DNA from 3 places in the Streptomyces sp. NPDC056231 genome. Region 2 is predicted to be linked to each of the others. Evidence: riboswitches for the same ligand, from Rfam matches in the RefSeq annotation. Region 2 holds a riboswitch; each other region holds the start of a gene.
The links. A riboswitch is a leader RNA that binds a small molecule or an ion and turns the genes downstream of it on or off. The one in region 2 is predicted to bind cyclic di-AMP.

Region 1 (11,875 bases), on a different contig from region 2:
GATGACGCGGCGGGCCGACGCGATCGCGGCCCGCTTGACGGCGGCGTCGTCCAAGTCGTACGCGGTCAGGCCGTTCGCGGCGTTCAGTCCACAACAGCCGATGACCGCGGTGTCGAAACGCAGGGCGGCCAGCGATGCCTCGGCGAGCGGGCCGGTGAGGGCGAGCTCGCCCGGCCGGGGGCGGCCACCGGGCACCAGCAGCGTGAGGTCCGGTGCTCCGGTCAGGGCGTTCACCGCGTGCAGGGACAGGGGCATGACCGTCAGCCGGCGGTGCTCCAGCGCGCGGGCCACTTCCAGGCAGGTGGTGCCGCTGTCGAGGACGACGGACTCCCCGTCGGCGATCAGCCCCGCAACCTCGGAAGCGATGCGTCGCTTGGCCTCCAGCCCCTCCGTCGCCCGCATCCCGAAGGGGGGTTCGTCGCCGCGCAGCAGCAGGCTCCTCGCTCCTCCCCGGTATCGCTCCAGAATGCCCTGCTCGGCCAGGGTCTCCAGGTCACGGCGGATGGTCATCTCCGACGCGCCGGTCAGAACGGCCAGCTCCGCGACGCCGGCACTGCCCGCGTCACGTACCGCCTCAGTGATCCGTCTCAGTCGATCTGTGCTCGCCACATCAGCGATAGAACACCATTGATGTTCACTGTGCAAGCTTTCGAACATCAATGATGTTCGATATGTTCATTGACATGGAGAGATCGCTGCGGACCGGCCGCCTGGTCACGACCGCCTACTTCGCCCTGAACGGCTTCGTCCTGGGGATGTGGGTCGTCCACATCCCTGCTGTCGAGCGCCACGTGGACATCAGTCATGCCGTGCTCGGCTGGCTGCTGCTGCTCCTCGGCGCGGGAGCCTTCGCGGGGATGCGGATCACGGGCCCACTCACCGATCGGTGGGGCGCCCGCGTCGTAGTACCCCTGAGTGCGGCCCTGTGCAGCGCGGCCGTGGTCTTTCCGGGTCTGGCCACGAACGCGTGGACGCTGGGAGCCGCACTCGCACTGCTCGGACTCGGCAACGGCTGTCTGGACGTCAGCATGAACGCCCACGCCATCCAGGTCGAGCGGGGCTACCGACGCCCCGTCATGTCCGCCTTCCACGCCACGTTCTCCATCGGTGGCGTCCTTGCCGCGCTGGTGGGCGCGCGCACGCTCAGCTGGGGCTGGAGCCCGGCGGCGACCCTCGGCTCGGTGGCCGTCCTCGGCCTCGCGGTCGCCGCACTCGCCGCCCGCGGGCTCCTGCCTACCGAAAACGCCGTCCCCTCCCCTGCCGAGGAGGCTTCCGGCGGTCAGACACAACCGGTGCACCGGGCATCCCGCCGCATCTGGGCGCTGGCCGCGCTCGCGCTGATGCTCATGCTCTGCGAAGGAGTGGCCAACGACTGGAGCACTCTGCATCTGCGGGACGTCCTGAACGCCACCGCCGCCACCGCCGCTCTCGCCTACGGTGCGTTCGCGACTGCCATGACCATCGGTCGTCTGCTGACCGACCGAGTGGCCATGCGTTTCGGGCCCGTCGCCATCCTCCGCTACGGGGCGGCCCTGGCCGCGGTCGGGCTGACGACAGCCACGTTCTCCACCTGGATCCCGCTGGCCCTGGCCGGTTGGGCCGTGTTCGGGGCCGGGCTGTCCGGCTGCATCCCCCAGCTCTTCAGCGCCGCCGGCCACGCCGACCCGAGCACCGCCGGAACGAACGTCTCACGTGTCGCCGGTCTGGGCTATCTCGGCATGCTGGCCGGTCCCGCCGTCATCGGACCGCTGACACACTTCCTCCCGCTCAACCTGACCTTCCTGCTGCCCCTTGGATTCTGCGTCGTGGCCGCGTGCGCAGCCGGCCTGCTCCGCTCACCGCACAGCGCTCCCAGCCGTCTGCAGGCCGAGGCGGCATGACCGGCACGGACCGCACGAGCTCCCTGTCCACCCGCGTCGTCCTCGCCGCACCGCTCACGAACACGGTCATTCCCCGGCCGTGACCCACGTGGTGGCCGGTGCACCGGATCGGACGTGGCAAGAGCGCCGACGGAAATAGCGGGAGCAACCAGGGAGGGCATGACCGGCATTATTCAGCGCCGGGGACGTGACGTGCGTCAGATGCGCGAGCTCGGCGGGCCTGCCCTCCGCGACGAGCCGTCCACCCCGGCTCATCCTCGGGTTGCCCCTGCAAGCCACGTGCGCCAGACATGGCGTGTGCTGGGGACCTCGGGGTGGTCGAGGAGCCAGAGAACGTATCCGGCGTGGCACCGCGCCCATGGACGGTCCGACCGGGCCGCGGTGTCGAGTCTGCCGCGCAGATCCTCGCAGTCCACGGCCCGGGCAACGCGCACGTACTCACGGTCCTTGCAGCGATGGGCCCGCTGGACGACGACCTCGACCAGGTCGATGAGTTTCGTCCTGACCGTCTCGTCATGCCCGACGACAGCCACATCCCGTATGAGGCTCTGTTTGGTGCCCCAGGCCTTGGCGTGGCGCGTCCACTCCTGCGGGTATCGGGCCTCCCACTCCAGGAAGAGCAGCGCGTACGGAAGCCCCGGCCAGGTCCTGATGTCCGCACCGACCGGGAGGTTCCACAAGCCCTCGGGGATCGAATGGCTGCAGACGTCGTGGTACCTCTCGTACGCCTGCCGGAAAGCCGGTTCCCGGTACTGCTCCTCCGTCCCCAGCGGAAGCGTCAGCCACCACAACTCGTTGAATCGGTCGAGCGCGTCCTGGGCGTTCTTCCTGGCAACGGCCAGAGTCGCAACCGCCGTGGCCCGTTCCTCGGGGTCGTCCGAGATCAATCCGAACGCCCAGCCCAGCCGCTCGTCCCAGGCGCGTGCGTCGTCGCCGCCTGCGCTCGCTCCAGCATCCCGTTCCTCGGTCACACCGCGATCATGCCCCAGGCGCCGGCCCGGAGGTGTGCCCCATTCGGTGACGACGTAGCCGGCGCGGCCCGAGCGGCGTCGTGGTGGCCGCCGACTCCCCTGCCCCGCCCGGCGAATTCGTCGCGTCGCGGCACTAGGAAGTGATAGGCCCTGTCGCTACCCTCCGCGCATGATTTCCACGGTTGTCTGGGGCACGGGAAACGTCGGCCGCGCCGCGATCCGCGCAGTCGAGGCCCATCCGGCGCTCGAACTCACCGCCGTACTCGTCCACAACCCCGTCAAGGTGGGACGCGACGCGGGCGAACTCGGTGGGCTCGGTCGTCCGCTGGGGGTCATGGCGGGCGCCGACGTCGATGGCGTGCTGGCCACCGGTCCCCGGGCCGTCGTGTACGCCGCGTCCGGCGACATCCGCCCCGACGAGGCCCTCGCCGACATCAGCAGGGCGATCCGGGCCGGGGCCGTGGTCGTCACCCCCGCACTGTACGCACTGTACGACCAGTTGGGCGCCCCGCCGGAGCTGCGGGATCCGGTGCTGGCCGCCATCGCGGAGGGTGGCGGCTCACTGTTCGTCTCCGGTGTCGACCCCGGCTGGGGCAACGACGTCCTCCCGTTGCTGATCAGCGGACTCGGCACCTCCGTGGACGTGATCCGCTGTCAGGAGATCTTCGACTACTCCACCTACGACCAGGAGGAATCGGTCCGGTACCTGGTCGGCATGGGCCAGCCGATGGAGTACGAGCCGCTGATGCTCGCACCGACCGTCCCGACCATGGTGTGGGGTGGACAGATACGGCTGATGGCCAGGGCCCTGGGAGCCGAACTCGACGACATCCGCGAGACGTTGGACCGGCACCCGCTCGACGCCACGGTGAGCACCAGGACGATGGGCACGTTCGAAGCCGGCACCCAGGGCGCCGTGCGGTTCGAAGTGCAGGGCATCGTCGGGGGCGAACCCCGCATCGTCATCGAGCACATCACGCGCATCCACCCCTCCTGCGCACCGGACTGGCCGAAGCCGCCCGACGGGGACGGCGCACATCGAGTCATCATCGAGGGCCGCCCGCGCATCGAGGTCACGGTCGAGGCCACCGACGAGGGCGAGAACAGGTCCGCGGGCGGGAACGCCACCGCGGTCGGCCGGCTCGTGAGCGCCATCGACTGGCTCGTGGACGCGCAACCAGGACTGTACGACGCGCTCGACGTCCCGCTGCGCCCAGCAGTCGGCAGGCTCGGAAGGAGACATCCATGAACATCGACATCCCCGAGGGCAAGGACGCGATCGAGTACGTGTGGGGTGAGATGGTGCCCGGGATCGGGATCGCCGCATCGAACTTCTCGATGTCGGTGTACGCCCACACGACCCTGGGACTGCGCGAGTTCGAAGCCGCACGGTTGCGGATCGCCCAGATCAACGGGTGTGCCTTCTGCCTCGACTGGCGAACCGAACGGGACGGCGTGAAGGTCGAGGAGGAATTCGCCGACGCGGTGACCCAGTGGCGTACCACCGACGTGTTCGACGACCGGACCCGGTTGGCCGCCGAATACGCCGAGCGGTACGCCCTGGATCACCACAACCTCGACGCCGCGTTCTGGTCCCGGATGACCGCGCACTACAGCCAGCTCGAGATCGTGGAGCTGAGCATGAGCATCGGATCATGGCTGGCGTTCGGCCGGCTCAACCATGTGCTGGGCCTCGACACCAGGTGCGCGCTGCCCGGCCGTTGACCGTCACAGGTCGGTGGCGATGATCTTCTCGATGTTCCGTTCGGCGAGCGCGGTGATGGTGACGAACGGATTGACGCTGGTGTTGCCGGGGATCAGCGAGCCGTCGATGACGTACAGGCCGGAGTAGCCGTGCAGGCGGCCGTAGTTGTCGGTGGCCCGGTTCAGCACCGCGCCGCCGAGCGGGTGGTACGTGAGGTGGTCGCCCCAGATCTTGTAGGTGCCGAAGAGATCGGTCCGGTAGATCGTCCCCTCCTTCTGGTTGATCCGGTCGAAGATCGTCTTGGCGGCGTCGATGGACGGCTGCTTCCAGGCGGTCTGCCAGTTCAGGTCGACGGTGCCCGTCGCGGCGTTCCAGGAGAACTCGGCCCGGTTCGGGTTCTTGGTGATGGACAGGTAGAACGACGCGTACGTCTCGATCCCGGTGGGCAGCGGCGCGACTTCGGCGAACGCGCCACCGGCGGCCCAGTTGTCGATGCCGCCCGTGGGAATGGACGCCTGGAGGCTGCCGGTCGGGTCCCACATGTGGTTGGCCCGGCCGCACATGACATTGCCGTTGTCGCCCCACCCTTTACCGATCTCGTTGTTCAGGCCGGCGAGAGCGCCGGTGGCCTTCAGCTTCACCAGCAGCTTGCTGGTGCCCACGCTGCCGGCCGCGAAGAACACCCGGTCGGCGGTCACCGTCTTGGTGACCGTGGTGACACCGCCGGTGTCGATCTGGTCGATGACGACCGTGTAACCGCCACCGGCCGCCGGGGCGACCGAAGTGACCTTGTGGAGCGGCGAGATGACGACCCTGCCGGTGGCTCTGATCCGGTCGATGTACGTTTTCTGCAGCGACTTCTTGCCGTAGTTGTTGCCGTAGAGGATCTCGCCGGCCAGCGCCGACCTGGGGACGGCTCCGGCCTCTTCCTGCTTCATGTAGTCCCAGTCGTACACGGTGGGCACGAAGACGAACGGGAAGCCGGCGCGCTGGGCCTGCTCACGGCCGACCCTGGCGTACCGGTAACACGCGGCGGTGTCGAACCAGGCCGGGTCGATGGTGCCGACCCCGAGCCCGGCATTGGCGCGCGGGTAGTAGATGTCGTACATCTCGTCGGCATCCACCGACGGGAGGACGGCTCCGAAGTTCTCGCGCTTGGGAGTGACCGCCATCCCACCGTTGACCAGCGAGCCGCCACCGACGCCGCGGCCCTGGTAGACGGTGATCCCGCTGAACTCCTCGGCGTCGAGGATCCCCGTGTTGCGAGTGATGTTCTTGTCGATGGGGAAGCCGAGGAAGTTGCTGAGGGGCTGCTTGGTCCTGGTGCGGAGCCAGTACGACCGGCTGTCCGGGGATGTCGTGTTGGCGAAGATCTTGCCGTCCGGGCCGGGGGTGTCCCAGGCCATGCCCATTTCGATCATGTGCACGTCGACGCCTGCCTGGGCGAGACGCAGTGCGGCGACGGAGCCGCCGTATCCGGTGCCGATCACCAGGGCCGGGACATGGGCCCCGGAGTCGATCGGGGCAGTTGCAGAGCCGACCCCGGCCTGGGCCGCGGTGGTGGTGTGACCCGCGAGGGCCACGGCTCCTAAAATAGAACCAGTTCCTGTGATGAACCTTCGACGCGAAACGCCCCTGGGGCCTGCATTATGCATGGTAGAGTCACTCATGTGACACGCCTCACTCTCCAGAGAGTGAAACTGGTTCTACTGCTGTTCGCGCGTTAAGTCACTACATACCCATGGGTAACATGCGCCCGACCGAGGCACTCCGGATGCACAACGCCGCGCGTCAGGCGGGCCGGCCCCGGCGACCTTCCCCGATCGGCCGGGTGCCCTCACCCCCTGGGGTGAGCCCCATGTCGGCAGCTGTGACACTTTCGCCCACGCAGGGTTCGTCGAGGTCAGCAGGCCCACACTCGGGCGGGCCGCCATGCGGATCGACCTCTGAATCGCCCTCCGTACGCGACACCGACGGGAACGGGTGGCGAAGTCCCATCGGACCTTCGCCACCCGTCATGCCCGAATCGACCCGACCGGGCGTCAGTAGGCCCCGAACACGTTGTCGATCGAGCCGTACTTGGCGGCGGCGTAGTTGCACGCGGCCGTGATGTTGGCGACCGGGTCGTAGGGGTCCATCGACGTACCGGGCACGTGGTAGGCCCGGAACGTGGGGTCGATGACCTGCAGGAGACCCTTGGACGGCGTGCCCTTGGCGGCGTTCGAGTCCCAGTTGTTGATGGCCCGGGGATTGCCCGCGGACTCGCGCATGATGTTGCGGTGGATGCCGTCGTAGCTGCCGGGGATGCCGTGCTGGGCCATGACGGCCAGCGACTCCTTGATCCAGCCATCGAGGTCGTTCGTGTACGTCGCGGGCTTCGCGGTGACGGCAGCGGCCGTGCTCGCGGCCGTCGTGGACGCGACTGCCGCGGGCGCGCTGGCGCCGATGGTGAGCTTCTGGCCCGCGTGAATGACGCTGGGGTCGGCTCCGATGACCGCTCGATTGTCCTTGTACAGCTGCTGCCAACCGCCGCTCACGGAATGGCTCAGGGCGATCTTGTAAAGGGAATCACCGGCTATCACGGAATAGACGGTGGGCGTGGCTGCCCGCACGGCAGTCGGCTTGGCGGGGGCGGCAGCGGCCGCCACCGTCTTGGCGACGGCTGCAGGGACAGGCTGCGCCGGCGCTGCCGAGGCAACGGTCGCCCCGATCATCGGAAGCGTGAGAGCGGCTCCGCCCGTGCTCACGGCGATGAATCCGCGAGTCAGCGAACTGAACTTACGACGACGGTGGTTAACCTGTGCGGGCATGACGTATTCCTCTCCGTCGCCTACGAGGTGAGCTGTCGGGTTGAGGCTGGAGTTGCCTCGCCGTATGGGAATACGACTTCACCCCTAGCCGTTCCGGATACCGGATCGGCGGCTTACGCGGGTCCCCCGCTCCTGCCGTACGTGAGTGGTCGGGTTACCGGACGGCGGCAGGATTCGGCGTTCCATCCGGATTGACGGTGACCGTAGGCGAGAAACTCCGACCTGAACAAGCCCACATTTCTCGATCACAATTCATTTACAAGATCGAGTCGCGGAAATTTCCGCAATCCACCCCGGTCCGTGAAGCCAACTTTCTTGGCGCAGAAGGGAACCGGGCGGTGCGCCGCTTCGCCTGCGGGCCCGGAAGGTGACTCTCACCACTCGGCCCGAAAAGGGCGATTTGCCCGGCACGAAAGCCTTCGGACCAACGCGGGTTGCACGTTCACCAGCACGGCAAGCAACTTCCCTTTATCGCCAAAATTGGGACATTCAGGAGATTTTGACGCCAGGGGCAGACATTCGGGCTCCGGCTCGTCGGGAAGGGCACCCGGGGGAGACGACCGGGAGCAGTCGCGCGTCATCCGCCTGCGCCGACTGCGGCGCGCGAGTGGCCGCCCACCGGCCAGGTCGTGCATGTTCACGCGAACGACACCATGGCGGCCGCACAAGGTGCCGTAGATCTTCGGGGTGGCCATGATGGTGCGGAAGAACGCCCTGCCCACCCGCCGGGACCGCCCGGCAGCACGAGAGAAGTGATGGCGATGGAGCTGTTCCCACCCATGCCGCTCGCCGAGTGGCATGACACCAAAGAGACGCTCCACCGCTTCGCGCAGATCGTCGGAAAGATCCGTCTCGCGGCCAGTGTCCAGCGCAACCACTGGTGGAACGTTCCGTTTCACCTCACTGGCCGGGGTATCACCACCCGCCCCATGGGGCAGATCGACGGCAACCCGATTTTCACGGTGGACTTCGACTTCGTCGGCCATCAACTCGTCATCACAAGACTGGACGGCGTGAGGGTCTCGTTCCCGCTTTCGGGCCAGTCTGTGGCTTCCTTCCACAAGAAGATCATGGCCGCCCTGGACGCGCTGGGTATCGAGGTGGATATCAGATTTCCCAAGCCATTCGATCTGTCCGACGCCGACCGGCCGTTCGCCGAGGACACGGAGCACGCGGCATACAATCCCGAACAGGCAAACCGGTATTGGCAGGTACTCAGCCAAGTGGCGCTGGTACTGGAGGAATTCTCCGCACGGTTTTCGGGGAAAGTCAGCCCCGTGCACCATTTCTGGCACACCTTCGATATCGCTCACACCCGCTTTTCGGAGCGTCAGATCGACCAGCCCGAGCAGATCGACCCGGTGACGCGGGAGGCCTACTCCCGGGAAGTGATCAGCTTCGGTTTCTGGTTCGGTGACGACAAGTTCGCCGCGCCCGCGTTCTACTCGTACACCGCTCCCGAACCGGCGCGGCTGGCGGAGGAACCGCTCACCCCGGTGTCGGCGCAATGGGTGGATCGTGGCGGCAGCCACCTGGCGGTGCTGCCGTACGACGCGGTCCGCACCGAGAGCGATCCCCGTGCGGCCGTACTCGCCTTCTACGAAAGCGCCTATCAGGCCGGAGCGGGGCGCGCCGGCTGGGACATCGACCGTCTCGCCTGTCCCGGCGGGATCACCGATCCGTGCCTGAGGACCCGTACGCCTGCCGGTGGATGAGGAGCACGGCTCCAGTGCTGCTGCCGCTCCCAGTCCGCGGGGATCTTGCCCTGGGAACCCGGGGTCGGCTGGGCGACCGGGTGCGAGATGGGCCGGAGCAGCTCCAATCCCTCGTCATATTCCTCGGCCTCGTTGTTCCGGAGCCAGTTCTCCCCCGGCTCGAAGCCGGCCGGGAAGGGATGTCCCATCGCCTCGCCCTCACCCTCCCGGGACTGTCGGCTGCGGAGCCCGGTGGCTGCCGAGCCGCCGCCGCAGTGCGGCGAGCCGGGGATGACGTTCGTGCAGTTCAGCGGAGTGGCGGTCGAGTTCCTCGCCAAGGCGTTCGGCGCGTTTGTCGATGTCCAGCTCATCCAGAATGCGGTCGACCTCGGCGAGCAGCGCACCGTGCAGTTGCCACTGTCGGGGGTGCTCCTGAACGTCCTCCAGCAGGAGGTCGGCCACCACGTCCCGAGTGGCGCGGCTGGCGGCCAGTGCGGCGGCAAGTCGCGACTCCGCGTCCTCGGCATTGGCGGACACCGGGGTGGTGATCAGCGTGGAGAAGCTCTCGACCGCGTCGGCCATCTGCGCGAAGAGTTCCCGGAGCGCTTCGGCCACGTCCTGCGGGAACATGGTTTCCCCGGTCCGGGTTTTGGCCAGGTCCGTCAGCGTGCGAGCCAGCACACGGAGTACAACGGCACAGATCTCCAGTGTGTCGAGTCCGGTACGCAGGACGATGCGGTACAGAAGGCCCTGCCGGATCCGGGGGTTGAGCAAGAGGCTCTCCTCGGCCTGCCGGAGCGAGGCGTCGACGGCCACGATGTCGTGGTCCAGTCTGCGGGCGTCGTGCAGTCTCGCCGCCGCCTGCGCGACCGACATGTGGCCGCCGACCTCCTCGCCGATGGCCCGGAACATCCCTCCCATCTCGCGCGCCAGTTCGTCGATGGACACGCCCGCGTTCTGCACCCATACGGGCGGTGCGAGCAGGTTGAACAACAGGCCGACGCCCGCACCGATCAGGGTCTCCAGAACGCGGTCCCAGGCGGTGGCTGCGACCTGGGAGACACCGAGGACGAGCATCGCGCTGATGGCGACTTCCGGCACGAACTCGTCCACTCGCACCATCCGTCCGATGATCAGCGAGCTGAAGATCGTCAGACCCAGGCTCCACCAGTTCAGACCCACCAGTGCGCTGAAGCCGATGGCGATGAGCACCCCGACGACGACGGAGTTGACGCGCCGGATGCCCGTGGTGAGCGTCGCGTACAGGGTGACCTGAACGACAAGGAGCGCGGTCAGTGGAGCCGTCAGCGGTACCGGCTGAGGAAGGGTCCACACCGCGACGACATAGGAGATGACCGCGGCCGCCGTCGAGCGCAGGGTCTGCGCCGCGACAGGCTCGGTGGTCTGCCGTACGAGCTTGATCACGGGTGCGGAGAGTTCGGGCATTTCACTCTCCTTCCCTCGTACGTCTGCTCGCAGCACCACGAATCCACCGGACGGGTTGCGCGTGGGCCCCGTCGTCGGGTCCGTACCGCCGCCTGGGGTCGGTGGGTGGGCAGCAGGACGGGACGATGGCGGAGGCCCGAAAGTCGGCGCAATGCGGTCCTGTGGGTGCGAGACGCCGATCCCTACGCTCGTGCCATGCGTGTACTTGTCGCCTCTACCAGCGGATCGGGCCACTTCAGCCCGCTTGTCCCGTTCATCGACGCCTGCGCGGTGCGTGGGGACGATGTCCTCGTCGTCGCACCGCCGAAGCTCGAACCGTTACTGGCAGCCCGGAAACAGCCCTACCACATCGGCGGGGAGCCGCCGCAGGCCGAGCTCGTGCCGCTGATGATGCGGGTGTTGGGGCTGCCCGCGGACGAGGGCGTGTCCCTGATGACCAGGGAGGTGTTCGGCAGACTCTGCATCACCGCCATGCTGCCGACGCTGGAGGAGCTCTGCCGGGAGTGGCGGCCGGATCTCGTCCTGCACGAGACGTACGAGCTCGCATCGGTGGTGGCAGCCGAGCGGCACGGTGTCCCACATGCCCAGGTCGCCGTTTCTGTCGCACAGTTCACCGAGTCCACCGACGAACTGCTCCGCCCTGCACTCGATTCGTACGGTACGGGCATCGCGGAACGGCTCCGGGTCTCCCCCTATCTGACCCGGCTGCCCGCTTCCTTGGACCCCTCACCGTACGCGGTGACCCGGCGCTACCATCAGCCGCCTGCCTCGAACGCTCTGCCGGACTGGTGGCACGGCCGCGAAGAACCGCTCGTCTACGTCACGCTCGGCACCGAGGTGGGCGGCATGCCGAACGCCTCCGCCCTGTACCGGACGGTACTGGCGTCCGTGAGCGGGCTGCCGGCGCGCGTCCTGCTGACCACGGGTCCCTTCACCGATGTGTCGGACTTCGGGGCGATCCCCCGCAACGTCCGTGTGGAGAAGTGGGTCCCCCAGGCCGACGTACTGGGCGGCGCCTCCCTCGTGCTCTGCCACGGCGGTTCGGGCACGGTCTACGGCGCCCTCGCCTCCGGTGTCCCGCTGGTCTGCCTGCCCCTCTTCGCCGACCAGCCGACGAACGCAAGGCTGGTCACCGAGGCGGGCGCAGGTCTGACCGTCACGGCGGACGGGCCGGGGCAGGAGGCGGCCGGGTTCGGCCCGGACGGTGTTGCCGGCATACGGTCGGCCGTCGAACTGGTACTCAAGAATCCGTCGTACCGGGCGGGTGCCGAGCGCCTGACGGCCGAGATGTGTGACACGCCGACAGCCGGCGAACTGCTCGACAGTCTCGAGGCCTGTCCGGCGCCCGGTCCTCGCTGAGACGAGGGAA
Region 2 (11,875 bases):
GAAGTTCCCGCCGCCGCCGCGCAGCGCCCAGAAGAGGTCGGCGTTCTCGGTCTCGTTCGCCGTGACGTGGCTGCCGTCGGCCAGGACGACGTCCGCCGCGAGGAGGTTGTCCACGGTCAGGCCGTACCTGCGGGTGAGATAGCCGTGGCCGCCGCCGAGGGTGAGGCCGACGACTCCCGTTGTCGACAGGATTCCGGAGGGCGTGGCCAGGCCGAACGCGTGGGCGGCGTGGTCCAGATCGCCGAGCAGGGTGCCGCCGCCGACCCGGGCGGTCCGGGCGGCGGGATCGATGTGCGCCCAGCGCATCGGTGACAGGTCGAGAGTGACGCCGTCGTCCACCAGGCACAGTCCGGCTCCGCTGTGTCCGCCGCCCCGCACGGCGAGTTCGAGGCCTTCGCCGCGGACGAAGTCCACCGCGGCCATGACGTCCGCCGCGTCCGCGCACCGCACCACGGCGGCCGGGCGCCGGTCGATCATGGCGTTGTAGATGGTGCGGGCCTCGCGGTACTCCGGGTCCTGCGGGCCGATGACCGGACCGCGCAACGCGGCCCTCATCGCTTGGAGCGTGGTGGAGTCCATGGCCGTCTCCTCAGGGTTGTCCCGTGATCCCTGGCGCAGCGGCGCGCGGCGTCGGATGCGGTGCATCGCACGGCGGAGCGGCGTTCGCGTACTGGATGTATTCGGACGTTCCGGCGAGGTGCTGCGGCTGTCGTCGTGCGCCCGTCAGGGATCACGGGACAGCCTTCGGCCTCCCCGGGGCGCGGGTGCGGACCGCTGTCTTCCACGCTCCCCCCGGTCGGAGGGCCGTGCAATCGGCAGGCGCTGCGCAAAGAGCGGGATGCGGTGTCCGGCAGGTGGGGAGCAGTGGGCGGGCCGCTCGGACGGGCGCACCATGAATCCATGGACCGCCCCCTTGGCGCAGTGAGCCAGCCAGGGCGCCTTGCCGAGCCCGGCGAGGCCATCAGCCCGGAGGAACTCGCGCTCGCCGCCCGCAACCACGGTCTGCCGCTGGAGGCGCTGTGCTACGACATCACCCCGCCCGGACTGCACTACGTACTGGTCCACTACGACATCCCCGAGATCCCGGACGGCTCCGCGCAGCTCACCGTGCACGGCAGGGTCCGGACGCCGCTGGCGCTGGATCTGGCGGCGTTGCGGTCGTTCCCGGCCGTCACACTGCGCGTCACCATGGAGTGCGCGGGCAACGGCCGGGCCCGGCTCGTACCGCGGCCGGTGAGCCAGCCGTGGCTGGTCGAGGCGGTCGGTACGGCGGAGTGGACCGGGGTGCCGCTGCGGCTGCTGCTCGCCGAGGCCGGGGTGGAACCGGACGCCGTCGAGGCGGTGTTCTGCGGGGCCGACCACGGTATCGAGCGGGGCGTCGAGCAGGACTACCGGCGGAGCCTGCCGGTGGACGTGGCCACCGGCGACACACCGGAAGTGCTGGTGGCGTACGCGATGAACGGTGGTCCGCTGCCGCCGCAGCACGGCCATCCGCTGCGGCTGGTGGTGCCCGGCTGGTACGGCATGGCACAGGTGAAATGGCTTCGGGAGATCCGGCTCACCGAGACCCCGTTCACCGGCTTCCAGCAGACGACCGCCTACCGCTACCGGCAGGATCCCGACGATTCGGGTGAACCCGTCACCCGGATCGCTCCCCGGGCGTTGATGATCCCGCCCGGGTTCCCGGACTTCATGTCCCGGACCCGCTTCGTACGCCCCGGCCGGGTACTGCTCCGGGGGCGCGCCTGGTCGGGGGAGCCGCCGGTCACCCGGGTGGAGGTGAGCACGGACGACGGCCGTTCCTGGTACGACGCCGAACTCGCCCCGCCGGACGGGGACGGCAGGCATACCTGGGCCTGGCAACGGTGGCAGGCGCCGTGGAAGGCGGTGCCCGGCACCTATGTCCTCAGCGCCCGTGCCACCGATGCCGGGGGCCGGGTCCAGCCCCTCACCCAGCCGTGGAACCGCGGCGGCTTCGGCAACAACCTGGTCCAGCGGATCGCCGTCCACTGCGGGCCGGGGTGAGCTCGGACCGGCCGGCCCATGGCGGCGGTCGGTCTCAGATCAGGAGTTTTGTCTTCGCCCGCTGGAACTCCTCGTCCGTGATCGCGCCACGGTCCTTCAGCTCGGCGAGTTTCGCCAGTTCCTCGACGCTGCTGCCGCCGGGTTTCGCCGGGCCGGTCGTGTCGCCGGTGGCGGCGGCTTCCCGTACGTACGCCTTGAAGGCGGCTTCCCGCTGCCGGGCTTCCTCGATGTCACGCTTCCCCATGGCTTTGCCGCGCACGATCACGTAGATCAGGACGCCGAGGTACGGCAGGACCAAGGCCAGGATCAGCCAGCCCGCCTTGCCCCAGCCGCCGAGGTCGTGGCTGCGGAAGATGTCCGTGATGACCTTGAAGAGGAGGAAGAGCCACATGATCCAGAGGAAGAACCAGAGCATGGTCCAGAAGAGGTTGAGCATGGGGTAGTCGTCCACGTTCCGCTCCCTGGTCGTCGCGTCGTTCGACTCGTCCGTTCGTCTCGGCGGCACAGCCCTGAACGGCTGAAGCGCATATCAGTCATATCATCAGATTTCACCCACCGCTCGCTGTCATACGGACCGTTCCTCAGGGGCCGTTTCCGCGGAGGCGGCGCGGAGTACCGTGGAATGACCGAGGGAGGCGTGTGGCGTATGAGCGCCGCAGATGGGTCCGCCTGGAGCCCGATCGGGGCGATCGGCCGCGTCACCGTGCCGATCCCGCCGAACGGCCCCGGCGAAGTACTGGTGGCCGTACGGGGTGGGTCGGAGGCCTACACCGCATGGTCGGCGACGTCGATCGACAGGGACGTACGCGTTGTTGTCGTCGACTCGGTCTCGGCACGCGGCGTGATCGTCGAACGCCTGCCGTCCTGAACCGCGAACCGACGCCGGGGACCGACGCCGGGGACGGTGGCGAGCGGCGCCGCACCGGGACATCACGTCGAGAAAAGGTGTACGGCAGGAGTCCGCTCATGTTGTTCTGGCACGTTCCCGCCCCCAACGAGGCGATGCTCATCTCCGGATCGAAACGGCAGACGCACGACACCCAGTTCCGGATCGTCACCGGTCACGGCAGCTTCGTCGTACCGGTGAAGCAGAAGGTGCGCATGCTCTCCCTGGCGCTGCGCGAGGCGGAGATCACCGAGGACTGCGTCACCCAGCAGGGCATCCGTCTCAACGTCCGCGCCGTCGCCGTCTTCAAGGTCGGTGACGACGCCGTCTCCATCGCGAACGCCGCTCGCCGCTTCCTGTCCGAACAGGACCAGATGGAGGAGCTCGCCGGCCGGATCTTCGCCGGACACCTGCGCTCCATCGTCGGCGGGCTGACCGTCGAGCAGATCATCCGGGAGCGGAACCGGGTCTCCCAGGAGGTCATCGCGGGCAGCCACGGCGAGATGGAGAAGCTCGGCATCGTCGTGGACGCCCTCCAGATCCAGGAGATCGACGACTCCACCGGCTACATCAACAACCTCGCCGCCCCGCACGCGGCCGCCGTAGCCAGCCAGGCCCGGATCGCCGAGGCGAGGGCCGACCAGGAGGCGTCCGAGCGGGAGCAGCAGGCCGCGGCGCTCAAGGCCGAGTACGAACGGGACACCGCGATCAAGCGGGCCGGCTTCCTCGCCGAGACCGAGCAGTACAATGCCCGCGCCGCCCAGGCCGGACCGCTCGCCCAGGCCAGGGCCTCGCACGAGGTCATCGAGGAGCAGACCACACTGGCCGAGCGGCAGGCGGCGCTGGCCGCGCAACGGCTGGAGGCGGAGGTCAGGCGTCCGGCGGACGCCGAGGCGTACCGGCAGCGCACACTCGCCGAGGCCGCCCGGGACCAGGCGAAGTTCCAGGCCGACGGCAATGCGTACGCCGAAAGGACGGTCGCCCAGGCGCAGGCCGACGCCAACACCGCGCGTGCCGCCTCGCTCCGGGACGGCAATCAGGAGCTGATCGCGGCCAACCGGATCGTGGAGAACCTGCCCGCCCTGGCCGACGCGGCCGCCCGCGGGATGTCGGGGGCCGACCTCACCGTGCTCAACGGCACCAACGGTGTCAACGAGATGGCGGCGGGCGTGGTCAGCCAGGGGCTGGCGATCCTCCACGCACTCCAGCGCGGTGCGAACACGGTGAAGCCGGTGGTCCACGCGAAGCAGGCCCCGCACATCACCGACTCGAACTGAGATTCGGCGCCTCGGGGCAGTGGTGGGAGCGGACAAGCGCAGGCGGATCGGTGGATGGTCAACCGCCCGTCCCGGATGGCGTAGAGTTGTGTTCACCGACGCGGGGTGGAGCAGCTCGGTAGCTCGCTGGGCTCATAACCCAGAGGTCGCAGGTTCAAATCCTGTCCCCGCTACTGAAAAATCAGGCCCGGCACGCACAGAGCGTGCCGGGCCTGATTTGTGTTTTCCGTCCCCCCTTCGGCCGATGCGGAGTCGCCGCGCAACGCCGCTCCGGCAAGCCTGGTCAGTGAGGTGCGGCGCCGCCTGCAGCCAGGCATGTACCGGGCAGGAGGCCGTGGGGCGTATCTGGCAGGAGACCGCAGGAGCCGCTGCGCGTACCGGGCAGGAGAGCACAGGTGGGGATGGCGGAGAGGCCGCGCGGAGTGCGGGGCGGGGGCGACAGCCCTTCCCGGCGGATCGTCCGCGCGCTGCCGACGCTGCTGATCGTCGCCGGGCTCGTGTTCGACATCCTCACCCCGCCGCCGTTCACCGCCGTGCCGCTGTTCGTGGCGGCCCCGCTGGCCGCCGCACCGTTCTTCTCACGGGCGAGCACCGTCCGTATCGGCGCCGCCTCGCTGCTCTCGATCCTCGTCCTGCGGATCGAGAGCGGCACGGTGCTGCAGGTCGTGCCGTCCCTCGAGGTCGTCACCGTGCTCACCGCCTCGGTCCTCGCCCTCTTCATCAACAGAGTCGTGGCGCGAGGCAATGAACAGCTGGCTTCGGCGCGGGTCATCGCGGAGACCGCCATGCGGGCCGTGCTGCCGGAGCCGAACGACTGGATCGGCGGGCTGCAGGTCGCCGCGCGGTACGAGGCGGCGCAGGCGGACGAGTTCGTCGGCGGCGACCTGTTCGCCGTGGTGGACACCCCGCACGGCGTGCGGCTGGTGGTCGGAGACGTGCGGGGCAAGGGGCTCGACGCGGTCGAGGCGGTGGCGGTGATCATCGGTGCGTTCCGGGAGGTCGCCGAGCACGAGGCTTCGCTGGAGGACGTGGCGCAGCGGCTGGAGCGGGCGCTGGCACGGGAGGGGGAGCGACGCGGCGGGATCGATCCGGTGGAGGGGTTCGTCACCGCCGTACTCGCCGAGATCCCGCACGGTGGTGCCGAGGTGCGGATCGTCAACCGTGGCCACCCCGAGCCGCTGCTGCTCCACCCCGACGGAAGGGTGGAGCTGCTGGTGCCGAGCGTGCCCGCGCTGCCGCTCGGCATGGGGCTGGGAGTGTGGCCGGACCTGGCCGACGCCTGGGGTCTGGCCGCCGGGGCGACGCTGCTCTTCTACACCGACGGTCTCTCCGAGGCGCGCGACAAGCATGGGGTGTTCTACGACCCGGCGGTCCGGCTGCGTGGGCGGATCTTCCCCGGGCCCGAGGAGCTGCTGTCCGCGCTGACCGATGACGTACGGCAGCACACGGGCGGCAAGTCCACCGACGACATGGCGCTGGTCGCGGTCGTACGGCCCGCGGAGGGGCAGCCGGCGCGGCGCAGGACCGTGAAGATCGTGAGGCGCGGGCGGGAATGAGACGCGGCTGTGGTGAGCGGACGGGACAGCCCTTGGAGGAGCTCACAAAATGGGCGCCCGGCTCGCGACGCCTGGCACGCACGCTCGCTGCGTTGTCGGGCTCGCCCCGATACGACCGGTATCGGGGCGACCCTCCACCTTGCGATCGCACGCACCAGACGCCGCGAGCTGATCGGACTCCCACTTTGTGGGCTCCCCTTAGGCCACCGTGCGTAATCGAAGAGTGTCGCTCTGCATAACGTTTGACGCAACGTCAGAAAAACAGTAGTGGCTGAGTCCGGGTCAACTCGCCCGATTCCGACCGGTTGTGTCCAGTAAAGTCCGGGCCAAAACCGTGAACGATCAATGGGAACAGCTTGGAATCAGGCCTGGGTGTCTATTAACGTTCGATAACGCAGCGCGGTCGTCCCAGCCGTCGTCAGTGGCGGCACCGCGCGCGAGCGCCGAATTCCGCAAGGGAACCGGGGAACCACCTTCATGGGGTGAATCGGGCATCTCTGTCTCGTGAGAGGCAGAGGAATCCGTAGGAGACCTTCCTGCTCCGAACCCGTCAGCTAACCCGGTAGGCGAGAAGGAAGGAAAGGAGTGCGCCCCCGTGGCGTCCAACAAGCCTGCCCCCGAAGCCCCTTCCCGGTTCGGCTCCGACTTCACCACTGAGTACGCGCCCGGGACGGACACCGAGTTCGGGACCGAAGGCCTCGGAGAGACCGACCGGACCTGGGAGGAATGGAACCCCACCGAGGAGTCCATCCGCCCCGTACGCGGCAGGCACCGCGTCGCCAAGCAGCGCACCGGGCTCGCCCGTAGCTCCACGGTTCTCGGCGTCGGCGTCATCGCGGCCGTCGGCGCGGGCGGCATGGCCACCGCGCAGAGCAAGCCGCCGGTCTCCATCTCCCTTCCCGATTCCCTCGCGGAAAAGCTCCCCGACGCCAACTCCCTCCCCGGCGTGGGCGCACTGTTCTCCGAGGACTCCGCCGCCGACCAGGCCCAGACCGACGCCGCACCGCTGACCAGCGCGGGCATCACCACCGCCGAGGCCGACCAGGGTGCCACCGACGCCGGCGAAGCGCTCCGCGCCCGCATCCTCCAGCAGGCCGAGCAGCAGCAGAGCGCCGCCGACGCGGAGGCCAAGGCTGCCAAGGAGAAGGCCGCCGCGGAGATGGCGGCGGCCGAGGCGAAGCAGAAGCAGGACGTTGCCGCGGCCAAGGCCGAGGCCGCGAAGAAGAAGGCGGAGGCAGAGGCGAAGGCGAAGGCCGAGGCCGAGCGGCTCGCCAAGCTGGCCGCCAGTTACGCCATCCCCACTTCCTCGTACACGATCACTTCGACCTTCGGCCAAGCCGGTTCGATGTGGTCCTCCGGCTACCACACCGGTCTCGACTTCGCGGCGCCGACCGGCACCCCGATCAAGGCCATCCACACCGGCACCATCAAGTCGGCGGGCTGGTCCGGCTCCTACGGCTACCGCACGGTCCTGGAGCTCGAGGACGGTACGGAGCTGTGGTTCTGTCACCAGTCGTCGATCGACGTCAGCGTCGGCCAGAAGGTCACCACCGGTGAGACCATCGGCCGCGTCGGCGCCACCGGAAATGTGACGGGTCCCCACCTCCACCTGGAGGTCCACACCCCGAGCGGCACGGACATCGACCCGATGACCTGGCTGCGCGACAAGGGCCTCACCCCCTGACCCGATGAACGCGGGCCGGTCCCACCGGCCCGCCACCGATCCCCGGCAGTCCTGACGCTCACCCCCCGACGTCAGGGCTGCCGGTCTGTTTGGCCACGGCTTTCGCGTGCACCATGCATGGAATAGCGGCACGGCTGGAATCCGTTGATCCTCTTATGACCACTCTCCGCAGACTCGGCTCTTCCGACCTTCAGGTCTTCCCGCTCGCCCTCGGCGGCAACGTCTTCGGCTGGACCGCCGACGAGGCGCAGTCGTTCGCCGTCCTCGACGCGTATGCCGCGGCGGGCGGCAATTTCATCGACACCGCCGACGCGTACTCCGCCTGGGTCCCGGGCAACGAGGGCGGCGAGTCGGAGACCGTCATCGGCAAGTGGCTCGCCGCGCGATCCAACCGGTCCGACATCGTCGTCGCCACGAAGGTCGGCGCCCACCCCGCGTACAAGGGGCTCTCCGCGACCACCATCAAGGCCGCGGCCGAGCAGTCGCTGCGCCGGCTCGGCACCGACCACATCGATCTCTACTACACGCACTTCGACGACGAGACAGTCCCGGTCGAGGAGATCATCACCGCCCTCGACCGGTTGGTGAAGGACGGCAAGGTGCGCGCCATCGCCGCCTCCAACATCAGCCCGGAGCGGCTCCAGGCGTCCCTGGACTTCTCCGAGCGCGAGGGGCTGGCCCGTTACGTCGTCCTGCAGCCGCACTACAACCTCGTCTCCCGTGACACCTACGAGGGTGAGCTCCAGGACACCGCCGCCCGCGCCGGTCTCGCCGCCGTCCCGTATTTCGCCCTGGCCTCCGGTTTCCTCACCGGCAAGTACCGTCCGGGCACGTCGGTGGAGAGCGCCCGGGCCGAGAAGGCCGGCGGTTACCTGGAGTCGGAGCGGGGCCGGAAGGTCCTGGCCGCGCTCGACAAGGTGGCCCAGGAGCGCGACGCCGAGATCGCGACCGTCGCCCTGGCCTGGCTGGCCGCCCGTCCGACCGTAGCCGCCCCGATCGCCTCGGCCCGCACGGTCGAGCAGCTGCCCGCGCTGGTGGCCGTGGCCGGCCTCCGGCTGACCGAGCAGGAGCTGGCGGAACTCACCGAGGCGTCCGCCTGACCCGTCACCAGGGATGCTGGGGCGGCCGGTTCCCGTAGCGGTGCTGTCCGTGGGGCGGCTGGTGATACGACGGCCCAGGGGGTGACAGGTACGGGTTGTGGCCGCCGTACGGCGGGTACTGCTGCGGAATCGGCGCCGGGGCCGGGTACCGCGGGCGCAGGCGGCCCGTCGCCTGTGCCGCGTACGCCAGGGCGGGGGCGGCCACCTCCCGGCGCTGCCAGAGGTGGTGCAGCAGTTCCAGTTCACGTGCGGTGAAGTCCGGTTCCGCCGCCCCGCGGCCTGCCCGGCGGCGCAGGAACGCCAGGGACGTGGCGAACGACTCGTACTCGGCGACCGCCCGCGCCGCCGCCTTGCCGCGCGCCTTGGCCTGCGCCTTGGCGTGGCTCCGTACCTGAGCCGCGATCCGGCTGTGAGTGCCGTGGGCGGGGCCGTAGGCAGGGGCGTACCCGTGACCCAGGGCTCCGTACCCCGATTGCGCGTGCCGCTGGCGCGCCAGGTCCCGGGCCAGGCCGCGGGCCCGCATCGAGGAGAGCGCGAGCGGCTCGGCCGGGGTCAGCCAGCCGGCGGCCGCGTACGCGGGCAGTTCGGTCGCCAGGGTGCGCAGCTCCCGCTGGCGCGACCAGATCGCCAGCCAGGTGACCAGTCCGAAGACCGGGACCATGAACACCCCGTACACGACATAGAAGCCGTACGGGCCGAACGTCCCCGAACCGTTCCACAGGGCGTGCATGCCCATGGCGAGGATCAGTCCGAGCAGCGGCAGCGCGATGCGGCGGATGCGGTGGCGGGGTGCGCTGAGCGCCGCGAAGCCGAAACCCAGGCCGGTCAGCACGGTGAAGAGGGGATGCGCGAACGGCGTCATCACCCCTCGTACGAAGAAGGTCGCGGCCGTCACCGACGCCAGGCCCGAGTTGCCGATCTGCTGGTCCTCGCCGAACGCGTTGCCCAGGTAGAGGATGTTCTCGGTGAAGGCGAAGCCCGTCGCGGTGAAGCCGGCGACGACGACGCCGGCGACGACACCGCCGAAGTTCCGTCGCCGGAACAGGAAGATCAGCAGGACGGCCGCCGCCTTCGCGCTCTCCTCTACGACCGGCGCGATGACCGTGGCCCCGAGAGTGTCCGCGCTCGCGGGGTCCGCGGTGGCCGTCGCGATCCAGCGGGTCGCGAACGAATTGGCGATGATCGCGACCAGGGCGGCGGCGCATGCACCCCAGGCGAAGGCGAACAGCAGATTCCGCCAGGGTTCGGGTTCGACCCGGTCCAGCCAGCGGAACGCCGTCATCAGGAGCGGGACGGGCAGCACGGCGAGACCCAGCCCGACCAGGAACCCTTCGGTGCCGGTCTGGGCGCGGACCAGGGCCAGGATCACCAGCCCGCACAACGCGAGCACGGTGAAGACAGCGGCGATACGGAAGGTCTTGCTCCGCCAGACCATGCCGACGCGGCGCGGACGGTAGCGCCACTGGCCCCGTTCCGGCACGGCTGCCAGGATCTCGCCGACCCGCTGCTCCTCGAGGAGCGGGACGGCCGGCTGCGACTGTTGCTGCTGGACAGACCCGTCGGACACCCCATGACCCTAACGAGGGGGACCGACAGCTGACCATGGGGCAGTGCGGTGCGCGTACCGCCCCTGAGGGAATCTGCAGCTCCGCCAGAGGTGAGGAGCCAGTCGCGGTGGAAAGGTCAGCTGCGGGCGAAGAGCAGGTCGTGCACGACATGGCCCTTGTCCAGGCCCTGCCCCTCGAACCGGGTCAGCGGACGGAACGCGGGCCGCGGTGCGTAGCCGCCGTCCGCCGCCGTGTTCTCGAACAGGGGGTGCGCGGTGAGCACCTCGAGCATCTGCTCGGCGTACGGCTCCCAGTCGGTCGCGCAGTGGAGCACGGCGCCCGGCTTCAGCCGCTGCGCCGCCAGGTCGAGGAACTCCGGCTGGATCAGCCGCCGCTTGTGGTGGCGCTTCTTGGGCCACGGGTCGGGGAAGTACACCCGCAGCCCGTCGAGTGCGGCCGGCGGCAGCATCTCGCGCAGCAGGATGATCGCGTCACCGTTGGCCACCCGGATGTTGGACAGTCCGTTGCGGTCCGCGAGACCGAGCAGGTTGCCCTGGCCGGGGGTGTGCACATCGACGGCGAGTATGCCGGTGCCGGGGTCGTCGGCCGCCATCTGCGCGGTGGCCTCGCCCATCCCGAAGCCGATCTCCAGCACGACCGGAAGCCCGTCGAACAGCTCGGGCAGGTCGAGGACCGACTGCCCGTCGATGTCCAGGCCCCACTTCGGCCAGAGCCGCTGCAGTGCATCCTCCTGGCCGGGCGTGACACGGCTGCGGCGCGGCTGGAAGCTGCGGATCCGGCGCTCGTGGTGCGACCCGGCCGGGTCGGCGGCGGGTCCGCCGGGGAAGCGCGGTTCCTGACGCAGCCTGCGCTGCCGCTCGAAGGCTGCGGCGCGCAGATCGTGGGCCTCGTCGGACTCGGGGGCGGGGTTCAAGGACTCAGACACAGTGCCCCGATTCTACGGCGGGCGGCTTCCACCCCGTTCCCTGTGCCCGGAGCAGCGCCCTGCGTGCCACCTCCCGCCCGATGGGCAGCGAGGCCGTCGCGGCGGGCGACGGGGCGTTCAGCACGTGCACCGTGTGCGGGGCCTCGCGGATCAGGAAGTCGTCCACCAGCGTGCCGTCGCGCAATACCGCCTGGGCCCTGACACCGGACGGGGCGGGGCGCAGGTCGTCCTCCGTGACCTCGGGCAGCAGCCGCCGGACGGCCGCGGTGAAGGCGCTCCTCGACAGCGAACGGTGCACCTCGCCCGCCCCGTACCGCCAGTGTCTGCGCGCGATCTGCCAGGAGCCCGGCCAGGCCAGCGTGTCCGCGAGCTCACGCGGGCGTACGACCGGCCAGCCGTATCCCTCGCGGGCCAGCGCCGGCACCGCGTTCGGCCCGACGTGGACGCCGCCGTCATGGCCCCGGGTCAGGTGCACCCCGAGGAACGGGAAGGCCGGATCCGGCACCGGATAGACCAGCCCGCGCACCAGCTCGGGCCTGGCCAGCTCGTAGTACTCCCCGCGGAAGGGCACGATCCGCATCCCCGGCTCGTCGCCCGCGAGCCGGGCCACCCGGTCGCAGTGCAGCCCCGCGCAGTTGACCAGGACCCGGGCCCGCACGACGCGGCCGTCCGCCGTCCGCACCGCCACCCCCCACGGGCGGCGGTCGATCGCCGTGACCTCCGCCCCGAACCTGATCAGCCCGCCCGCGCCGCGCACCTCGGCCGCGAACCGCTCGGCAACCGCCTTGAAGTCGCACACACCGGTCGTCCCGACCCGGATCGCCGCGATCCCGCGCACCTGCGGCTCGTACTCC
Region 3 (7,103 bases), on a different contig from region 2:
CGGAGGAGAGGCCTCGCCATGTTCCGCCCTGCCGCCCGTTACGTACTGCCCGAGTTCACCGAGCGCACGACCGACGGGACCCGCACCCTCGACCCGTACTCCAAGCTGCTCGCCGAGCGCATCGTCTTCCTCGGCACCGCGGTCGACGACACCGCCGCCAACGACCTGATCGCGCAGTTCATGTATCTGGAGCACGCCGCGCCCGACCGGCCGATCTCCCTCTACATCAACTCCCCCGGCGGCTCATTCGGCGCCATGTCCGCCATCTACGACACGATGGGGTACCTCACCTGCGAGGTGGAAACGTTCTGCCTCGGCCAGGCCGGCTCCAGCGCGGCGGTCCTGCTCGCCGCGGGCGCTCCCGGCCGGCGGCACGCCCTGCCCGGGGCCAGGGTCGTCGTCCAGCAGCCCGAACTCCCGGAGCCGGTGCAGGGCCAGCCGTCCGATCTGGAGATCGAGGCGCGGGAACTGGCCCGCGTCCACGAGCTGCTCACCGGCATGCTGGCTCGTCATACCGGCCGCAGCACCGAGCGGATCGCCGCCGACTTCGAGCGCGACCTCATCCTCGACGCCGCCGGAGCCAAGGCGTACGGACTGGTGGACCACGTCCTGGAGAACCGCAAGACGTCGCTCCCGCGGAACAGCGCGAGGTGAACCACTGATGCAGCCACCCCACCTCCCGCCGCTGCCCGCACTGACGCGCGCCGAGGCCGAGTTCATCGACTGCTACCTGGAAGTGCTCGACCAGCTGGGCCGGATCAACCCTGCCCGCGGCAGCGACACCTACGGTGCGCTGCGCGCTGCCCAGGCACTCGCCTCGCGGGCGGGCGCCCTGCGGGACGCGCTCACATTGATGCACGAGCGGGGTGAAGCACAGATCCACGCCGCCACGTTGGCGCAGGCACTGCGCGTGTTGGACGGAGAACGGCGGGCCGGACGGGTCACCGTGCCCCCGGCCCCGATGAGTTGATCATCTCTCCGTCGGCGACACGCCCGGCGTGGTGATCGACATTTATCGCTCATCCAGCGCAAGGAATCCCCCGCGAGAGGGACGACTCGACTTGCGCCGCCGGCGTGGACGGTGAGCGAAATATGCCGTTCCCCTGCTGGTACGAGACCGCTGGAGGATGCCTGACGGGTACACAAATCACCCTCTAACCACCCAAACAGACCATCGATGTCAAATCTTCCATATCGCTGTTTTGCTCCGAAAATCCACCAGCGCGTGAGTCAAGATCCGTGGGACGACAAGCCCCCGCCACCACGGCGAGGCGGTCCGGGCGGACGCCGAGTCCTGCCGCCGCCCGGATGACTGGTCGACAGAAGTGGATCGGCAGGAGTGGAGGACCCGAGCACAACGGGTCGACCGGGCATCCGGTCGCCCCTCGGGGTGAAGCCGTATCGCGCGGCCGGGCAACTTCGCCAGCCCGAACCCGACAGGTCATCCTTCACAGGCGGCTGACGAAGGGTTGCGCATGAATGCGCAGGTTCATGTCCCGTTTCTGATCACCCGGGCCGGCACTGCCACGGTTCTGACGCTTGCCGCAGTCGGCGGCTCCGTGATCGTCCCCGGCGCCGTGGCCGACGCCCAGCCCGCAACGCGGTCAACGAAGGCACTCAAGATCGCCGCGTCGAAGAAAGGATCGCCGTACCGGTACGGGGCCACCGGCCCCCACCGTTTCGACTGCTCCGGGCTGACGCAGTACGCGTTCAAGAAGGTGGGCAAGAAGCTCCCACGCACGGCCCAGCAGCAGTACAACAAGACCCGCCACGTCTCGGCGTCGAAACGGAAACGCGGCGATCTGGTCTTCTTCCACTGGGGGCGCAGCGTCTACCACGTGGGCATCTACGCCGGCAGAGGGAAGATCTGGCACTCCCCGAAAACCGGTTCCGTCGTGCGGCTGGAGAAGATCTGGACGAGGAGCGTCTGGTACGGACGAGTTCGCTGATCCCCTCCGCCCCTCCTCCGGCTCCCCCATTCACCACGTGCTTCAGTGCACCAGGGAGCCAGTCACCAGAAACAGCCCCAGCACGGCGAGCGCCGCGCCGCTGCCGCCCTCGATGGCGCGGGCGGTACGCGGCCGGCGCAGCCACCGGCCCAGGCGGTCCACCAGGAGCGCCACGGACGGGAACCAGATCAGCGCGAGCCGCGGGACGCGCAGCAAAATCCTGGGGAGGGGCGGCTGCCCGTCAGAGACGAATTGCGGCCGCGCGCCGCCCCAGGGTCCGAATGACGGTCCGATCGGCTTGCCGGTCAGGTCAGATCAGGTCAGTGGCGCGGTCCGCAGGATGGTGGCCACCGCGGCCGCGATCTGCACCTCCGTCAGATCGGCGCGTGCGGTGAGCCGCAGCCGCGAGATGCCGTCCGGGACCGACGGCGGGCGGAAGCAGCCCACCGCGATCCCAGCCGCGCGGCAGTCGGCCGCCCAGCGCACCGCCGCGTCCGGCGAAGGCGCCCGAACCGAGACGACTGCGGCGTCGGGGCGTACGGCGGTCAGCCCTTCCGCGGTCAGCCGTTCGTACAGTGCGGTGGCGACCGTACGGGCCCTGCCCGCGCGTGCCGGCTCGCGGCGCAGTAGGCGCAGGCTCGCGAGAGCCGCGCCCGTCGCGGCCGGTGCGAGCCCGGTGTCGAAGATGAAGGTGCGGGCCGCGTTGACCAGATGGTCGATCACCCGGGCCGGCCCGAGGACCGCTCCGCCCTGACTGCCCAGGGACTTGGAGAGGGTCACGGTGGTGACGATCCCGTCACCACCCGCGAGACCGGCGGCGGCGAGGGCCCCGCGCCCGCCCTCCCCGAGCACGCCCAGGCCATGCGCGTCGTCGACGAGCAGCGCGGCGCCCTCCGTACGGCAGACATCGGCCAGTTCCCGCAGCGGCGCGGCGTCTCCGTCGACGGAGAAGACCGAGTCGGTGACGGTCAGGGCGCGGCCGCAATGCGCCTGCAGCTCCCTGGCGACGGCTGCGGGATCGGCGTGGGGTACGACGGCGGTGTCCGCCCGGGAGAGGCGGCAACCGTCCACGATGGAGGCGTGATTGCCCGCGTCGGAGACGATCAGGGAGCCACGACCGGTGAGGGCGGTGAGCGCGGCAAGGTTGGCCGCGTAGCCGGAGGAGACGACCAGGGCCGCTTCGAAACCGCAGAATTCGGCCAGTTCGCGTTCGAGGTCGGCGTGCAGCGCGGTGGAACCGGTGACCAGCCGGGAGCCGGTGGCGCCCGCACCCCACCGGTACGCGGCCTCGGCGGCGGCCGCGGTCACCTCGGGGTGGCGGGTGAGGCCCAGGTAGTCGTTGCTCGCGAGGTCCAGCAGTTCCGGCTCGGCAGGGCGGGGGCGCAGGGTACGGACGAGCCCGGCATCCGCACGGCGGCGCGCCTCGTCATCGATCCAGTCGAACGGGGCGAAGGACATGTCGGCGGTCCCTTTTGTAGGCAGCCCACAGACCCTAACCGGGGGTGCGGCCCGTCATGGTGTGGCAATACACACACACTCTGTGGGCTCTATTGTCCGGTTCCTCCTTGGCTGCGGGGGGTGCCGTAAGCCAGGATCATGACCATGGACCTCCTGAACACGTTGGTGGACAAGGGGCTGCGGCGTGAGCTGCCGACCCGCGAAGAAGCACTCGCCGTGCTGGCGACCTCGGACGACGAACTGCTCGAAGTGGTGGCCGCTGCCGGGAAGGTGCGCCGTCAGTGGTTCGGCCGACGGGTGAAGCTGAACTATCTGGTCAATCTCAAGTCCGGGCTCTGCCCCGAGGACTGCTCGTACTGCTCGCAGCGGCTCGGCTCGAAGGCCGAGATCCTCAAGTACACCTGGCTGAAACCGGACGAGGCGTCGAAGGCCGCCGCCGCCGGGGTGGCGGGCGGCGCGAAGCGTGTCTGTCTGGTGGCGAGCGGCCGCGGTCCGACGGACCGGGACGTCGACCGGGTGTCGCAGACGATCGAAGCCATCAAGGAACAGAACGAGGGCGTCGAGGTGTGCGCCTGCCTCGGTCTGCTCTCCGCCGGGCAGGCGGACCGGCTGCGTTCTGCGGGCGCCGACGCGTACAACCACAACCTCAATACGTCCGAGGGGACGTACGGGGACATCACCACCACCCACACCTATGCGGACCGGGTGGAGACCGTCCAGCAGGCGCAGGCCGCGGGGCTCTCGGCGTGCTCCGGGCTGATCGCCGGGATGGGTGAGAGCGACGCGGATCTGGTCGACGTCGTCTTCTCGCTGCGCGAGCTGGACCCGGACTCGGTTCCGGTGAACTTCCTGATCCCGTTCGAGGGGACCCCGCTCGCCAAGGAGTGGAACCTCACCCCGCAGCGCTGTCTGCGCATTCTGGCGATGGTCCGGTTCGTCTGCCCGGATGTCGAGGTCCGGCTCGCGGGCGGCCGCGAAGTGCATCTGCGCTCGATGCAGCCGCTCGCCCTGCACCTGGTCAACTCGATCTTCCTGGGCGACTATCTGACCAGTGAGGGCCAAGCGGGACAGGCGGATCTGGACATGATCGCGGACGCCGGTTTCGAGGTGGAGGGCGCGGGTACGACGACGCTGCCCCGGCACCGTACGGACGCTGCGGCCGAGACCGGTGGCGGCTGCGGCTCGCACACGGGGGGCTGTGTGCCCTGCGGTGACGTGGCCGACGAACCGGGGGACACCGAGGCCGAAGTGCCGGGCGCGCGAACGGATCTGGTGGCGGTCCGCCGTCGTGGCGCGGGAACGGATCTCGCACCCAATGCCTGAACCCCTCTCCCCAGCCGAGCTGCGGACCCTGGACCGGGACCACGTCTGGCATCCGTACGGCCCGATGCCGGGCCGGCAGGAGCCGCTGGTGGTGGAGTCCGCGTCCGGGGTGCGTCTCCGGCTCGCCGAACCAGCTTACGGGCAGAACGAGTTGGTCGACGGCATGTCGTCCTGGTGGTCGGCGGTGCACGGCTACAACCACCCGGTGCTCAATGAGGCGGCGCGTGGCCAGCTGGACCGGATGAGCCATGTGATGTTCGGCGGGCTCACCCATGAGCCCGCCGTGCGGCTGGCCGCCAGGCTGGTCGAGATCACACCGGAGCCGCTGCGCCATGTCTTCCTCGCCGACTCGGGTTCGGTGTCGGTCGAGGTCGCGGTGAAAATGTGTCTGCAGTACTGGAACTCGACCGGAAAGCCCGCCAAACAGCGGCTGCTGACCTGGCGCGGCGGCTACCACGGGGACACCTGGCAGCCGATGTCGGTCTGCGACCCCGAGGGCGGAATGCATGAGCTGTGGTCGGGGGTGCTGCCGCGACAGGTCTTCGCCGACGAGCCGCCGGGCGGCTTCGACGAGGAACCGGATGAGACGTACGTACAGCATCTGCGGGAGCTGATCGCGCAGCATGCCGACGAGCTGGCCGCGGTGATCGTGGAGCCGGTGGTGCAGGGTGCGGGCGGGATGCGGTTCCACTCCCCCGGCTATCTGCGGGTGCTGCGCGAGGCGTGCGACGCCCATGACGTGCTGTTGGTGTTCGACGAGATCGCGACCGGTTTCGGGCGTACCGGGGAACTGTTCGCCGCCGGGCATGCCGGGGTCTCGCCCGACGTGATGTGCGTCGGCAAGGCGCTGACCGGCGGCTATCTGACGATGGCGGCAACCCTCTGCACCTCGCGGGTGGCGGACGGTATCTCGCGCGGCAAGGTCCCGGTGCTCGCGCACGGGCCGACCTTCATGGGCAATCCGCTGGCCGCATCGGTGGCCCTCGCCTCGATCGATCTGCTGCTCGGCCAGGACTGGCAGCAGGAGGTCAAGCGCCTGGAAGCGGGGTTGCTGGGAGGCCTGGCCGAGGCTCGTGCGATCGCAGGTGTACGGGATGTACGCGTTCTGGGCGCCATCGGCGTCGTACAGCTCGATCACGACGTGAACATGGCGGCGGCCACCGAGGCCGCGGTCCGTGAGGGCGTGTGGCTGCGCCCGTTCCGGGACCTCATCTACACGATGCCGCCGTATGTGACGGACGGCGACGATCTGGCGCGTATCTGCCGTGCGATGTGCGCGGCGGCGCGGGAGGGCTGAGATGTCGGTACTGATGGTGAGCGGTACGGGTACGGAGATCGGCAAGACGGTCGTCACGGCGGCCGTGGCCGCGGTGGCGGTCGCCGCCGGGCGTTCGGTGGCCGTGCTCAAGCCTGCCCAGACGGGCGTTGCGCCGGGCGAGCCGGGCGATGTCTTCGAGGTGCGCAGGCTTGCCGGCGAGGCGGTGACCGGCCTCGAACTGGCCCGTTTCCCCGAGCCGTTGGCGCCGGACACGGCCGCGCGACGGGCGGGCCTGGCGCCCGTGCGCCCGGAACAGATCGCGGAGGCGGCCGAGAAACTGGCCACCGAGCACGATCTGGTGCTGGTCGAGGGCGCGGGAGGGCTGCTCGTACGGTTCGACGACGAAGGCGCCACGCTCGCGGACGCGGCACGGCTGCTCGGAGCCCCGGTCCTGGTCGTGGTACCCGCCGGGCTCGGCACGCTCAATTCCACCGCGCTGACCTCGGAGGCGCTGCGGGCGCGCGGGCTGGAGTGCCTGGGCGTGGTCGTGGGCAGCATGCCCGCCGAACCCGATCTGGCCGCGCGCTGCAATCTCGTCGATCTGCCGGTGGCGGCGGGCGCGCCGCTCCTGGGCACCGTACCGGCGGGCGCGGGCACCCTCACACCCGCCGAATTCCGTGCCAGGGCGGCAAGTTGGCTGACCCCGGAGTTGGGCGGGAACCGGACCGCCGACTAGCGGCTGAGCGGCCCAGGACGGGGCAGAATCAAAGTAGCCGTACTTTACCGGCCGGATTTCTCACGTCGGGCAGCTCCGGTCGGGCGGCCCCGCCCGACCGAGCAGTCCGGTGCAGCCGGTCCTGTCGAGGAGGTCCGTCATGCATCTGCGGAGCACGAAGATCCCGAAGGACGCGGTGCACCACCCGGTCTTCGCCCGTTTCTACGCCCGCATGAGTGTGGCGGCGGAGACCAAGGCCGGGATGGCTGCCATTCGCTCGGATCTGCTCGCCGGTCTGTCCGGACGCATCATCGAGATAGGTGCGGGAAACGGCCTGAACTTCGCCCACTATCCGCCCGCCGTCTCCGAAGTGGTGGCGATCGAACCCGAGCGCAGCCTG

Region 1: linked by a shared signal. The riboswitch ahead of ACNPQM_RS18275 (transglycosylase SLT domain-containing protein) and the one ahead of ACNPQM_RS03770 (M23 family metallopeptidase) in region 2 are both predicted to bind cyclic di-AMP.
Region 3: linked by a shared signal. The riboswitch ahead of ACNPQM_RS12590 (C40 family peptidase) and the one ahead of ACNPQM_RS03770 (M23 family metallopeptidase) in region 2 are both predicted to bind cyclic di-AMP.

Annotation. Positions count from the first base shown of each region.
Region 1 is NZ_JBLVKW010000021.1:1,169-13,043, reverse strand. Features, by position in the region: gene ACNPQM_RS18305 (DeoR/GlpR family DNA-binding transcription regulator) at 1-609, opposite strand, end outside; gene ACNPQM_RS18300 (MFS transporter) at 684-1,880, shown strand; gene ACNPQM_RS18295 (hypothetical protein) at 2,132-2,851, opposite strand; gene ACNPQM_RS18290 (dihydrodipicolinate reductase) at 3,021-4,100, shown strand; gene ACNPQM_RS18285 (carboxymuconolactone decarboxylase family protein) at 4,097-4,576, shown strand; gene ACNPQM_RS18280 (GMC oxidoreductase) at 4,580-6,226, opposite strand; gene ACNPQM_RS18275 (transglycosylase SLT domain-containing protein) at 6,599-7,366, opposite strand; cyclic di-AMP (ydaO/yuaA leader) riboswitch at 7,371-7,556, opposite strand; gene ACNPQM_RS18270 (DUF5996 family protein) at 8,128-9,081, shown strand; gene ACNPQM_RS18265 (FUSC family protein) at 9,280-10,506, opposite strand; gene ACNPQM_RS18260 (glycosyltransferase) at 10,702-11,865, shown strand.
Region 2 is NZ_JBLVKW010000003.1:17,941-29,815, reverse strand. Features, by position in the region: gene ACNPQM_RS03805 (FAD-binding oxidoreductase) at 1-579, opposite strand, end outside; gene ACNPQM_RS03800 (sulfite oxidase) at 901-2,025, shown strand; gene ACNPQM_RS03795 (SHOCT domain-containing protein) at 2,060-2,476, opposite strand; gene ACNPQM_RS03790 (hypothetical protein) at 2,672-2,893, shown strand; gene ACNPQM_RS03785 (SPFH domain-containing protein) at 2,992-4,188, shown strand; tRNA gene ACNPQM_RS03780 (tRNA-Met) at 4,288-4,361, shown strand; gene ACNPQM_RS03775 (PP2C family protein-serine/threonine phosphatase) at 4,590-5,744, shown strand; cyclic di-AMP (ydaO/yuaA leader) riboswitch at 6,176-6,328, shown strand; gene ACNPQM_RS03770 (M23 family metallopeptidase) at 6,340-7,428, shown strand; gene ACNPQM_RS03765 (aldo/keto reductase) at 7,584-8,528, shown strand; gene ACNPQM_RS03760 (PrsW family intramembrane metalloprotease) at 8,533-10,095, opposite strand; gene trmB (tRNA (guanosine(46)-N7)-methyltransferase TrmB) at 10,212-11,021, opposite strand; gene lhgO (L-2-hydroxyglutarate oxidase) at 11,014-11,875, opposite strand, start outside.
Region 3 is NZ_JBLVKW010000011.1:165,865-172,967, forward strand. Features, by position in the region: gene ACNPQM_RS12580 (ATP-dependent Clp protease proteolytic subunit) at 19-654, shown strand; gene ACNPQM_RS12585 (hypothetical protein) at 662-970, shown strand; cyclic di-AMP (ydaO/yuaA leader) riboswitch at 1,286-1,472, shown strand; gene ACNPQM_RS12590 (C40 family peptidase) at 1,476-1,949, shown strand; partial or broken gene ACNPQM_RS12595 (LysE family transporter) at 1,992-2,207, opposite strand; gene ACNPQM_RS12600 (8-amino-7-oxononanoate synthase) at 2,265-3,407, opposite strand; gene bioB (biotin synthase BioB) at 3,552-4,730, shown strand; gene ACNPQM_RS12610 (adenosylmethionine--8-amino-7-oxononanoate transaminase) at 4,723-6,027, shown strand; gene bioD (dethiobiotin synthase) at 6,029-6,724, shown strand; gene ACNPQM_RS12620 (class I SAM-dependent methyltransferase) at 6,864-7,103, shown strand, end outside.